DNA from 3 places in the Streptomyces sp. NPDC020731 genome. Region 3 is predicted to be linked to each of the others. Evidence: riboswitches for the same ligand, from Rfam matches in the RefSeq annotation. Region 3 holds a riboswitch; each other region holds the start of a gene.
What was found. A riboswitch is a leader RNA that binds a small molecule or an ion and turns the genes downstream of it on or off. The one in region 3 is predicted to bind cobalamin.

Region 1 (3,803 bases), on a different contig from region 3:
TGAAGCGGGCGGCGCGGCCGTCCTTGGCGCGGGTGCCGTCCTCGCCGGTCCTCCAGCCGGCCTCGTCGAGGATGTCCTTGGCCTCGTCGAGGTCCTGGGGGCGGTCGATGCCCTTGGCGTACCAGGGGTCGTCGAGGGGCAGCGGACCGTAGGCGGGGCGGCCGGCGCCGTCGAGGATCTTGTCGACCATGGCCTCGCGGTCCACGGCGAGGTCCAGGGCGAGGCGGATCGCGGTGTCGCCGGTGACCGGGTCGCCGGTGGGGAGGGTGACGGCACGGAAGTCGTACGACGTCGCCCGGTACGTCCTCCTGCCGTCGTCGTTCTTGAACGTGGCGGCGAGGTTGGGCGGGAGGGTCGCGCCGTCGAGGTCGCCGGAGCGCAGCCGGGTGGCGCGGACGTCGTCGTCGGCGATGATCGCCATGGTGAGCTTTTTCACCTTCGGGGTGCCGCCCCAGTAGTCCGGATTGGCCTCGAAGGTGAGCTTTTCACCCTTGCTCCAGCCGGTGAGGACGTACGGTCCGGTGCCGACCGGCTTCGTGTTGAAGGAACCGGTGTTGGGGTCCTGTCCGCCCGCGATGTGCTCGGGGACGATGGGCAGCACCGTGCGGGCGGCGAAGGCCGCGTAGGGGTAGTCGAGGGTGAAGACGACCTTGTCGTCGCCGTCGGCCCTGACCTCCTTGACGGCGTCCAGTTCGCTCTTGGCGGTGTTGTTGGTCCTGTCGTCCAGCACGGTTTCGTACGTGAAGACCACGTCGTCGGCGGTCAGCGGCTCGCCGTCGCTGAACTTCACGCCGTCGCGCAGGGTGTACGTGTAGGTGCGGCCGTCGTCAGTGACCTCGGGAAGGGCCTTCGCCAGCGCGGGCTTCAGTTCGAGGCCGGCGTCCCGGGCGAGGAGCCCGTCGAAGATCTTGGAGTTGCCGTCCTTGCCGTAGCCGAGCAGGGGGCTGAGGGTGTCCGGTTCGGAGGGGACCCCGATCACGACGGAGTCGGCGGACGCCCCGCCGTCCGCGGCACCGTCGCCCGGCGCCGAGCAGGCGGCGACCGCACCGGCCATCGCGACCGCGGCGGCGGCCCCTCGTATTCGTCGGGTCGTCATCGAGCCTCACTCCATGGTGCCATGTTGCCTGAAAATGGTTGTTGCATATTAATTGCAGGAAGACACTGCCCAGGACGGCGGTCCCCCACTCCCCCGCCCCCTGGGCAGGGCCGCTCGTGTCAAGTGCGCAGGTGTGCGCCGGGGTACGAGCCGCCGGGCGCCGTCCGCGCGCCCCCGGCGGCCGCTTGTCAGCGGGCCGGAACGGGCACTACTGTCGCCACGCCTTGGTGACGGGAAATCGGTGCGATACCGGTGCGGCCCTCGCCACTGTGATCGGGAAGTCCGGCTCCAGTCCTCGCGGACGGCCACTGGGTCCTTCGGGGCCCGGGAAGGCGGAGCACGGGCGGTGGTACCCGTCAGCCAGGAGACCGGCCAAGGCGCGTCAACCATCCACGAGGTGCTGGAGAGGGTCTGCTGAGCCATGCACATTGCCGAGGGTTTTCTTCCTCCGGCGCACGCGGTCGCCTGGGGCGTCGCGTCGGCGCCGTTCGTCGTCCACGGAGCCCGGTCGCTCATCCGTGAAGTCAGGGAACATCCCGAGAGCACACTGCTGATGGGCGCGTCGGGAGCGTTCACGTTCGTCCTGTCCGCGCTGAAACTGCCGTCGGTCACGGGGAGTTGCTCCCACCCCACCGGCACGGGGCTCGGCGCGATCCTGTTCCGGCCGCCGGTCATGGCGGTGCTGGGCACCATCACCCTGCTGTTCCAGGCGCTGCTGCTGGCCCACGGCGGGCTGACCACACTGGGCGCCAACGTCTTCTCGATGGCCGTCGTCGGGCCGTGGGCCGGGTACGGGATCTACAAGCTGCTGCGCCGCTACGACGTGCCGCTGATGGTGGCGGTGTTCTTCGGCGCGTTCGTCGCCGACCTGTCGACGTACTGCGTGACGAGCGTGCAGCTGGCGCTCGCCTTCCCCGACCCGGGCAGCGGGTTCCTGGGCGCGCTGGGCAAGTTCGGCTCCATCTTCGCCGTGACGCAGATCCCGCTCGCGGTGAGCGAGGGACTGCTGACGGTGCTGGTGATGCGCATGCTGGTGCAGTCGAGCAAGGGCGAGCTGACGCGGCTCGGGGTGCTGGTGACGTCGGCGGCCGGGCGCAAGCCGGCGGACTCGACGGAGGCGGTGGCCCGATGAGCCGTAACGCGAAGATCAACACGCTGTTGCTGGTGCTCGTGGCCGCGCTCGCCGTGATCCCGCTGGTGTTCGGGCTCGGCGACCACAAGGAGGAGCCGTTCGCGGGCGCGGACGCCGAGGCGGAGACCGCGATCACCGAGATCGACCCGGACTACGAGCCGTGGTTCTCGCCGCTGTACGAACCGCCGTCCGGCGAGATCGAGTCGGCTCTGTTCGCCCTCCAGGCGGCACTCGGCGCGGGCGTCCTCGCGTACTACTTCGGGGTGCGGCGCGGGCGACGGCAGGGGGAGGCGCGGGCGCTGGAACGGCTGCGGGCCGAGGTGGACGCGGAGACCGAAGCCGTTTCCGAACGACGACGGGTCTGACGGCACGTGCTGCCGATCGACGCGGCGGCGCACAGCAGCCGCTGGCGCCGCCGTCACCCCGTGGACAAGGCCGTGCTGGGGCTGGGGCTCACCGTGCTGGCGATCTCGCTGCCGCCCTGGCCGGGCGCTGCCCTGGTGCTGGTGACGGCGCTCGCGGTGCTGCTCGGTCCGGCGGGGGTGCCGGGCCGGCGGCTGTGGCGGGCCTACCGGGTGCCGCTGGGCTTCTGCGTCACCGGGGCGCTGACGCTGCTGGTGCAGGTGGGCGGGCCGGGCGGGTTCGTGTCCTGGGCCGGGGACGGGCCGCTGCGCGCCGGGGAGTTGATGCTGCGCACGTCGGCGGCCTCGCTGGGCGTGCTGCTGTTCGCCTTCACCACCCCGATGTCCGATCTGCTGCCGCGCCTGGTGCGGGCCGGCGTGCCGGCCCCGCTCGTGGACGTGGCGCTGGTGACGTACCGGATGAGCTTCCTGCTGCTGGACTCGGTGCGCCGCATCCGGGAGGCGCAGGCGGCCCGGCTCGGGCACACCACCCGCGCGGCGACCTGGCGGTCCCTCGGCGGGCTCGGCGCGACCGCGTTCGTCCGGTCCTTCGACCGGGCGGCGCGGCTGCAGACCGGGCTCGCCGGACGCGGCTACGACGGCACCCTGCGCGTGCTGGTGCCCGAGGCCCGTGTCTCCGTCCCCTTCACGGTCGCGAGCGTGGCACTCCTGGTGGCGCTGGCCGCCCTCACCCTCGTACTGGAAAGGTCCCTGTCGTGAGCGAGTCCGTCCTGGTGGCCCTGCGGGGCGCGTCGTTCGCGTACGAGGACGGCCCGCCCGTGCTCAGCGGTCTGGACTTCGAGGTGCGCGAGGGGCGCGCGCTGGCGCTGCTGGGGCGCAACGGCAGCGGGAAGACGACGCTGATGCGGCTGCTGAGCGGTGGACTGCGGCCGGGCGGAGGTGAGTTGATCGTCGAGGGGCGGGCGGTGCGGTATGACCGGAAAGGGCTGACGGCGCTGCGGACCACCGTGCAACTGGTGGTGCAGGACCCCGACGACCAGTTGTTCGCCGCGTCCGTCGGCCAGGACGTGTCGTTCGGGCCGCTGAACCTCGGCCTGCCCGACGCGGAGGTGCGCGCCCGGGTGGCGGAGGCGCTGGCCGCGCTGGACATCACCGCCCTCGCCGACCGTCCGACGCATCTGCTGTCCTACGGGCAGCGCAAGCGGACGGCGAT
Region 2 (3,803 bases), on a different contig from region 3:
CAGCAGCGGGAAGCAGACGAGCAGGGTCACCACGCCCCACGAGACGCGTACGGCGGGTCCGCCGCTGCCGCGCGCGTCCAGCATGTCCGCGGCCGTCAGCGAGGCGTGCCCGCGCAGCGGCTCGACGATCAGCACGAGGAGCAGCAGGACCCCGATCAGACTGCCCAGCATGACGCCGAGACCGTCGAAGCCGGACGTGGCGACCATGCCCACCAGTACGGTGACCGTCGCGACCGTGGTGGTGTCGCCGCCCATCGCGATGCCCTGCTGCCAGGAGCGCAGCCGGCGGCTGTCGGACCGTACGAGAGCCCGGTCGTCCTCGTCGGCGCCGGTGACGACGCACAGCATCAGGCAGACCACGACGAACACCGAGAACACGGCGAAGACGAGGGACCGGGACGAGGGATCGAGCAGCGTGGTCACGACCACCTCCGGGCGCCCGGCCGCTGTTCGAGCCGGTCGACCCGCCGCCCGTACACCACCAGCGCGTGCACACCGACGGCGAAGGGGACCACGGCCAGGATCACGCCGAGGCTCACCGGCCCGGCGATCCGTGTGCCGTACGCGGCCGGTACGAGGGCGGCGGGCAGCACGTAGAGCAGCCAGACGACGGCGATCCGGAGGCCGAGCCGCAGCCCGACGGCCAGTCGCGCCGCCTCCTGGGCGTCACCTCGCTCGTGCTCCACCGGCGGCCGTGCGCCGGCCGCGGGCTCGTCATGGTGCGGCGGCCCGTGCCAGGGCTGCGGTCCGAAGGACATGGGGGCGGCTCCGCTCACGTCGGTCCGGCACCCGGGAGGGGTGCGAGTACGGGTGTGGGGGTGGGCGCGGAGTCAATCAGACACATGCGCACACCTGCCCGCCCCGGGCGCAGATCTGTTCCTCCGCCCAATCCGGAGCCGTGCGGACGGTGAGCGGGCACTACGTGACCGGAAGCCGGGTGGCCGGGCGGGCTCGACCACGTGATGATGGACCGATCACGTCACGAGCACCTGGACCACGGCCGTCCGGGCGTGCCCCGCCTGCGCGAACGCCCGCCGCCGTGGGCCGTCGACACATGACACACAGGGCACTTCGCCCGAGGCGAGGGACGTGGTCACGCCGCTGGTGACCGGCGTGCTCGCCCTGCGGGGTCGTGGTACCGCGAGCCACGGCCGAGCAGACGGTGACCCGCCTCGAGGAGCTTCTCGACCACCTCTCCCACCGGCCCGAGGGCGGTGCCGTCCAGAGCGTGCCGGGAGAGCGGTCGCGCCGTGCGACTCGGCAAGCAGGGCTGCGACGATCCCGCGACGAGGGCCGGGCCGCGGTGCCGGCGCGTCCCCCGCGCCTTCCCCGTGGAGTGGAGGCGCGGGACTGGCGCTAAGCTGCAAGTGCCTCGTGGGGGAAGTCCGGTCGAAGTCCGGCGCTGACCCGCAACGGTAGGCGGAATCCCGTACAGGGTTCCGTGAGCCCGATCACCCGCGGTGGTGAAGCTCCTGTCGATCGCCGTGGACTGCGAGAGGTGCTGTGCACGGCGCCCGGCGCCCGGGCCCGCTCCTTCGATCACGCAGGCGCACGGCCCGAGGCGAAAGAGATCCGCCGGTGGCCACGCTCCGCGACCCCGTACCCGCCGTACCGCAGCGCACCACGAGCAGCGGGCCCCCACCGCCCCGGCGCGTCCCGTTGCCCCTGCTCGTGACCGGCCTGTGCGTCGCGCTCCCCGTCTCCCTGGCCTGCGGGGCGGGCATCGGGGCATCGGGACTCTCGTGGAGCGAGGCGCTGTACTACCTCTGGGCGGGGCTGACCGGCGGGTCCATAGCCCCGGACGAGGTCTCCTCCTACACCATCGTGTGGGAACTGCGCTTCCCGCGCGCCGTGCTGGCCGCGGTCGTCGGCGCCGGTCTGGCGGCCGTGGGCGTCGCCGTCCAGGCCATGGTCCGCAACGCGCTCGCGGACCCGTTCGTCCTCGGTATCTCCTCCGGCGCGGCCGTCGGAGCCAACGCCGTGCTCATCTTCGGCGCCTTCGGCGCGCTCGGTGTCTGGGCGCTGTCCACGGCGGCGTTCCTCTCCGCGCTCGCGGCCATGACGCTGGTGTACGCGATCGCCCGGACCCCGCGAGGGCTGACGCCGCTCCGGCTCGTGCTGACCGGCACCGCGATGTACTACGGCTTCTCGGCCGTGACCACGTTCATGGTGTTCGCCGCCGAGCACGGCGAAGCGGCCCGGTCCGCGGTGATGTGGCTGCTCGGCAGTCTGGGTGGTGCGAGTTGGTCCTCCGTACCGATCGCCGCGGGCGCGGTGCTCGGCGGCCTCGTCCACCTCGGCTGGTCGGCCCGGCGCCTGAACGCCCTCGCGATGGGCGACGAGACCGCCGCCGCGCTGGGTGTGGACCCCGGGCGGCTGCGCAGGGAACTCTTCCTGACGACCGCCGCCGTCACCGGGGCGGTGGTCGCGGTGAGCGGGGCGATCGGCTTCGTGGGCCTGATGGTGCCGCACGCCGCCCGGATGCTGGTCGGGGCGGACCACCGCCGGCTGCTGGCGGTGGCCCCGCCGGCCGGTGCCGTGCTGCTGATCTGGGTCGACATCCTGTCGCGCGTGGTGCTCGCCCCGGCCGAACTGCCGCTGGGCGTACTGACGGCGGCGATCGGTGTGCCGTGCTTCGTCCTGCTCATGCGCCGCCGTACCTACACCTTCGGAGGCGTGTGATGCAGGTCGACATCGACACGGTGACCGTGGAGATCTCCGGGGTGCGGGTGGTGCGGGACGCCTCGCTGCGGGCGGGCAGCGGACAGGTCGTGGGGCTCGTCGGGCCCAACGGCAGTGGTAAGTCCACCCTGTTGCGGTGCGTCTACCGGGCCCTGCGTCCCACGGCCGGTGCGGTACGTCTCGGCGGCGACGACCTGCTGGCCATGAACACGCGCGACAGCGCGCGTCGGCTCGCCGCTCTTCCGCAGGAAGCGGTCGCGGAGTTCGACTTCACGGTGGCCGAGGTCGTGGCTATGGGCAGACTGCCGCACCAGGGGGCGGTGGCCCGGGAGACCGACGAGGACCGGCGTACGTGTGCCGCCGCGCTGGAAGGAGTCGGTGCCGGCCATCTGGCCGACCGGGGCTTCCTCACACTCTCCGGCGGTGAGAGACAACGGGTCCTGATCGCCCGCGCGCTCGCACAACAACCACAGGTCCTGGTGCTGGACGAGCCCACCAACCACCTGGACATCGCGCAGCAGCTGGAGGTCCTGTCCCTGGTGCGGACCAGTGGGCTGACCGTGCTCACCGCGCTGCACGACCTCAACCTCGCCGCGCTCCACTGCGACGTCCTGCACGTCATCGACGGCGGCCGGATCGTCGCTTCCGGCGCCCCCCACGACGTTCTCACCCCCGCCCTGCTGGCCGACGTCTTCGGCGTCCGGGCGCACCGTGTCCCCCACCCGGAGACGGGCGCGGTCCAACTGCTCTTCGACCGTCTTCCCTCCCGGTAGTCCGTCCACCCCGGTCCGTCCTCGAAGGAGTCACCGTCACCATGCCCCGCCCCGTACGCCCCGCCGCCCTCGCTCTCGTCCTGGCCTGCGCCGTCACCGGCTGCGGTGCGGACGTCTCCCCGGAGGAGGGGAAGGGGGACGGCGCCCGCGCGTCCGGCAGCCACTATCCGGTCACGGTCGAGAACTGCGGCGAGAAGAAGACCTTCGACAGGGCCCCGCGGCGCGTGGTCACCAACGACGTCGGCATCACCGAGATCATGTTCGCCCTCGGCCTGGAGGAGCACATGGCCGGATACGTCATGCCCGACGACAAGGGCGACCTCACGACGGTGCCGTGGAAGGACGGCT
Region 3 (3,803 bases):
GACGCCGGACGCCTTCAGCGCCGCGAGCCCGTCCTCCCAGGCGCGCTTGCCGCCCAGCAGCCGTACGACGGCGAGGTCCGCCCCGTCGAGCAGCGCGGGCAGTTCGTCGGCCACGTCCACGCGGGTCGGGTTGCCGATCCGGTAGGAGGCGCCGGAGGCACGGGCCGCCAGCAGGTCCGTGTCGGCGGTCGACAACAACAACACAGTGCTCATGCGGGCGCTCCCGGTGGAATGAAAGGCAGTCCTTGCGGCGCGCCGGACTCGATGAGCCGCCACAGCGCGTCCGTGTCCGCGTGCTGTTCGATCAGATCGCCGAGCCGGTCGAGCTGCTCCTCGCGCAGCGCGGCGAACGAGGTGTCGGGGGCCGGCACGAAGCGGCGGCCCGCGGCGGCGGCCACCTTGCGCAGGAAGGCCCGCCGGAAACCGTCCGACTCCAGCGAGCCGTGCCAGTGCGTGCCCCAGGTCTTGCCGACCCGGCAGCCGTCCAGGCTGTTCCCGTGGTCATCGGAGATGAACGTCTCTCCCCCCAGCACCTCGGCGATCCCGTGATGGATCTCGTACCCCTCGACGGGCTCCCCGAGGGCCTCCCCGACGGGCCGTGCGAGCGTCTTCTCGCGGGCGAACCGTACCCGCACGGGCAGGATCCCGAGCCCGTCGACCCGCCCCCGCCGGCTCTCGACGTCGTCCTCGATGGACTGCCCGAGGACCTGGAAGCCCCCGCAGATCCCGAGCACGGGCCGACCCTCGGCCGCCCGCCGCCTCAGCGCGTCCGCGAGCCCGCGCTCCCGCAGCCACTCCAGCGCCCGTACGGTCCCGCGGGTGCCGGGCACGACCACGAGGTCGGCGTCGGCCAGTTCCTCGGGACGGTCCACGAACCGCACCACGACGCCCGGTTCGGCGGCGAGCGCGTCCATGTCGGTGAAGTTGGACATCAGCGGCACCGCGCACACGGCGACCCGCAGCACGTCCTCGCCGACCGGCGCGGCCACCGTGGACTCCCGTACGGCGCCCCGCAAGGACACCCGGAGTCCGTCCTCCTCGTCGATGCCGAGCCCGTGCCGGAACGGCAGCACGCCGTACGTCCGCCGCCCGGTCAGGCCGTGCAGCATGTCCAGGCCCGGTTCCAGCAGCGACACGTCGCCCCGGAACTTGTTCACCAGGAACCCGGCGACGAGCTCCTGGTCCTCGGGGGAGAGCAGCGCGACGGTGCCGAAGAAGGACGCGAAGACACCGCCCCGGTCGATGTCGCCGACCACCAGGACCGGCAGCCCGGCGCCCCGGGCGATCCCCATGTTCACGATGTCGGTGCGCCGCAGATTGATCTCGGCCGGGCTGCCGGCCCCCTCACAGATCACCGCGTCATACGTGCCCCGCAACTGCTCCAGACAGTCCAGCACCGTGCCCAGCAGCCGCTGCTGCCGCCCGCCGTGGTACCCGCGCGCGCTCAGCTCGCCGACCGGCTTGCCCAGCAGCACCACCTGGCTGGACCGCTCGCCGCCCGGCTTGAGCAGCACCGGGTTCATCAGCGCCGTCGGCTCGACGCGGCAGGCCTGGGCCTGCATGGCCTGCGCCCGCCCGATCTCCGCACCCTCCCGCGTCACGAACGAGTTCAGCGACATGTTCTGCGCCTTGAACGGCGCGACCTTGACGCCCTGCCGCACCAGCCACCGGCAGATCCCGGCGGTCACCACGCTCTTGCCGGCGTCCGAGGTGGTCCCGGCGACCAGCAGCCCTCCACCGCTCACGATGCACGTCCCTTCATGACGCTCCGCGCGGCGGCACCGACCCCGAGCGCGAGCCAGCCGACCCGCCGTGAGAGCCGTACCGCCCGGTCGATGTCGGCCACGGCGACGGCGCGCCCGCCGCCGTTGAGGACGGGCCGGTGCTCGACCCGCCCGCCGTAGGAGAGGGTCCCGCCGAGCCGTACGCCGAGCGCGCCCGCGAAGGACGCCTCGACCGGCCCGGCGTTGGGGCTCGGATGCCCGGCCGCGTCCGCGCGCCACGCCCGCGCGGCCCCGCGCGGGTCCGGTCCCGCGAGCGCGGCGAGTACGGCGGTCAGCCGCGCCCCGGGCCACCCGGCGACGTCGTCGAGGCGGGCGGAGGCCCAGCCGTAGCGGCGGTGGCGGGGGGACTTGTGGCCGACCATCGCGTCCAGCGTGTTGACGGCCCGGAACCCGAGGAGGCCCGGCACCCCGGCGACGGCGCCCCACACCAGGGCGCCCACCACGGCGTCGGAGGTGTTCTCGGCGACGGACTCGACCACCGCGCGGGCGATCCCGTCGGCGTCCAGCGCCTGCGGGTCCCGGCCGCACAGGTGCGGCAGCCGTGCCCGGGCCGCCTCGACGTCCCCGGCCTCCAGCGCCCGTCCGACGGCGCGGGCCTCACGGGCCAGCGAGGTCCCGCCGACGACGGCCCAGGTGGCGACACCGGTCAGGGCGGCGGAGGCGGCGGGGGAGGAGCGTACACAGCGGGAGGCGAGGCTTCCCAGGGCGACGGCCGAGCCGACGCACACGGCGGTGTGCACCGCGCCCCGGCCCCGGTCGTCCCGCCACAGCACCCGTTCCACGGCAGCCGCGGCCCGCCCGAAAGCGGCGACCGGATGCCCCCGGCGGGGATCGCCGAGCAGCAGGTCGCCGAGGAGGCCGGCGGCGGCGCCGTACGCGAACACGCGATCGGCACCCATGGGTTCAGCCGGTGACGGATCCGGAGGGAGCGGCCCCGGAACGGGGTGGGGTGTCGCTGGTCGACCTCGGCAGGCAGCCGCGCATGGCGTTATGTCCTCACTCAGGGTGTCCACGCCCTGGTTCGACGAGACCGGCGGTGAGAGTTCCTGGCTCCCGGGGTGTTCACCCCGGTGACAGTGGCGGGACCGCGCCGGAATCGCACCGGCTTCCTCTCCTGCCGCCGTAGTGGCTGAGGCAGTCCACCACGGCCCCGGAAGGGCCGTCAACTTGCCGTTGACCTGCGAGGCTGAAGTGTGCTGAGGCCCACAGGGGGACTCCGGTGGGTGAACCGCGAGCGGGGGCGCGCACAGGCGAGCGGGCGGTGCGGGTGCCGAGGCTCCCGCACCGCCCGTCCGTATGGGCGTGGCCCGTGATCAGGCCATGATCAGATAGATGCCGTACCCCACCGCCGCCACGCACGCCGCGAAGCAGGCGTAGGCGCCGGTGACCGCCAGGGCCGCGGACTGGCCCTGCGCGGCGGCCCGCTCGCGGTGGGACAGGCCGTTGATGCCGAGGGTGAACAGGCCCACCAGGGCCACGGTGACCACGAGGCTGACGCCGAAGACGGAACCGAGGGCCGCCCAGTCGATCTTCATGGTGCTCTTCTTCCTTCGTACCGGGGCTACCGGGTCGCGGTCAGACGGTGGTCGGGGCCGCCGGGTCGGCGAGGGCCGGCGCCGGGATGGTGGCCGAGAGCTCCTCGGTCACGGTGCCCGTGGGAGGCGGGGTGACCGCGGCCATGGCCGCGGTGACCACACCGGCCGGCTCCTCGTCGGCGGCATCGGTGCCGTTGACGTTGGTGTGGTCGACGACCTCGCGCCGGGACAGCTTCCAGATCGCGGCACTGGAGGCGATCAGGAAGACGGCCACGAGGGCGGTGCCCCAGTCGCCGAAGCCGCAGACCCACTCGGCGAGCGCCGCGACCAGGGCCGCCGCCGGCAGCGTCAGACCCCAGGCGATGAACATCCGGGTGGCCGTCGACCAGCGGACGACACCGCCCTTGCGGCCCAGGCCCGCGCCCATCACGGAACCGGAAACGGAATGCGTGGTGGAGAGGGAGAAGCCGAGGTGCGAGGAGGC

Region 1: another riboswitch for cobalamin. It lies ahead of ACH4VX_RS19040 (energy-coupling factor ABC transporter permease); the one in region 3 lies ahead of ACH4VX_RS07320 (cobalamin biosynthesis protein).
Region 2: another riboswitch for cobalamin. It lies ahead of ACH4VX_RS18820 (FecCD family ABC transporter permease); the one in region 3 lies ahead of ACH4VX_RS07320 (cobalamin biosynthesis protein).

What each region holds. Positions count from the first base shown of each region.
Region 1 is NZ_JBIRTN010000011.1:152,460-156,262, forward strand. Features, by position in the region: gene ACH4VX_RS19035 (ABC transporter substrate-binding protein) at 1-1,096, opposite strand, end outside; cobalamin riboswitch at 1,305-1,488, shown strand; gene ACH4VX_RS19040 (energy-coupling factor ABC transporter permease) at 1,518-2,228, shown strand; gene ACH4VX_RS19045 (energy-coupling factor ABC transporter substrate-binding protein) at 2,225-2,593, shown strand; gene cbiQ (cobalt ECF transporter T component CbiQ) at 2,600-3,349, shown strand; gene ACH4VX_RS19055 (energy-coupling factor ABC transporter ATP-binding protein) at 3,346-3,803, shown strand, end outside.
Region 2 is NZ_JBIRTN010000011.1:108,260-112,062, reverse strand. Features, by position in the region: gene ACH4VX_RS18830 (transporter) at 1-423, opposite strand, end outside; gene ACH4VX_RS18825 (hypothetical protein) at 420-758, opposite strand; cobalamin riboswitch at 1,337-1,478, shown strand; gene ACH4VX_RS18820 (FecCD family ABC transporter permease) at 1,579-2,682, shown strand; gene ACH4VX_RS18815 (ABC transporter ATP-binding protein) at 2,682-3,455, shown strand; gene ACH4VX_RS18810 (ABC transporter substrate-binding protein) at 3,497-3,803, shown strand, end outside.
Region 3 is NZ_JBIRTN010000004.1:62,084-65,886, reverse strand. Features, by position in the region: gene cobN (cobaltochelatase subunit CobN) at 1-213, opposite strand, end outside; gene ACH4VX_RS07325 (cobyric acid synthase) at 210-1,745, opposite strand; gene ACH4VX_RS07320 (cobalamin biosynthesis protein) at 1,742-2,683, opposite strand; cobalamin riboswitch at 2,805-2,943, opposite strand; gene ACH4VX_RS07315 (hypothetical protein) at 3,098-3,319, opposite strand; gene ACH4VX_RS07310 (anion permease) at 3,360-3,803, opposite strand, start outside.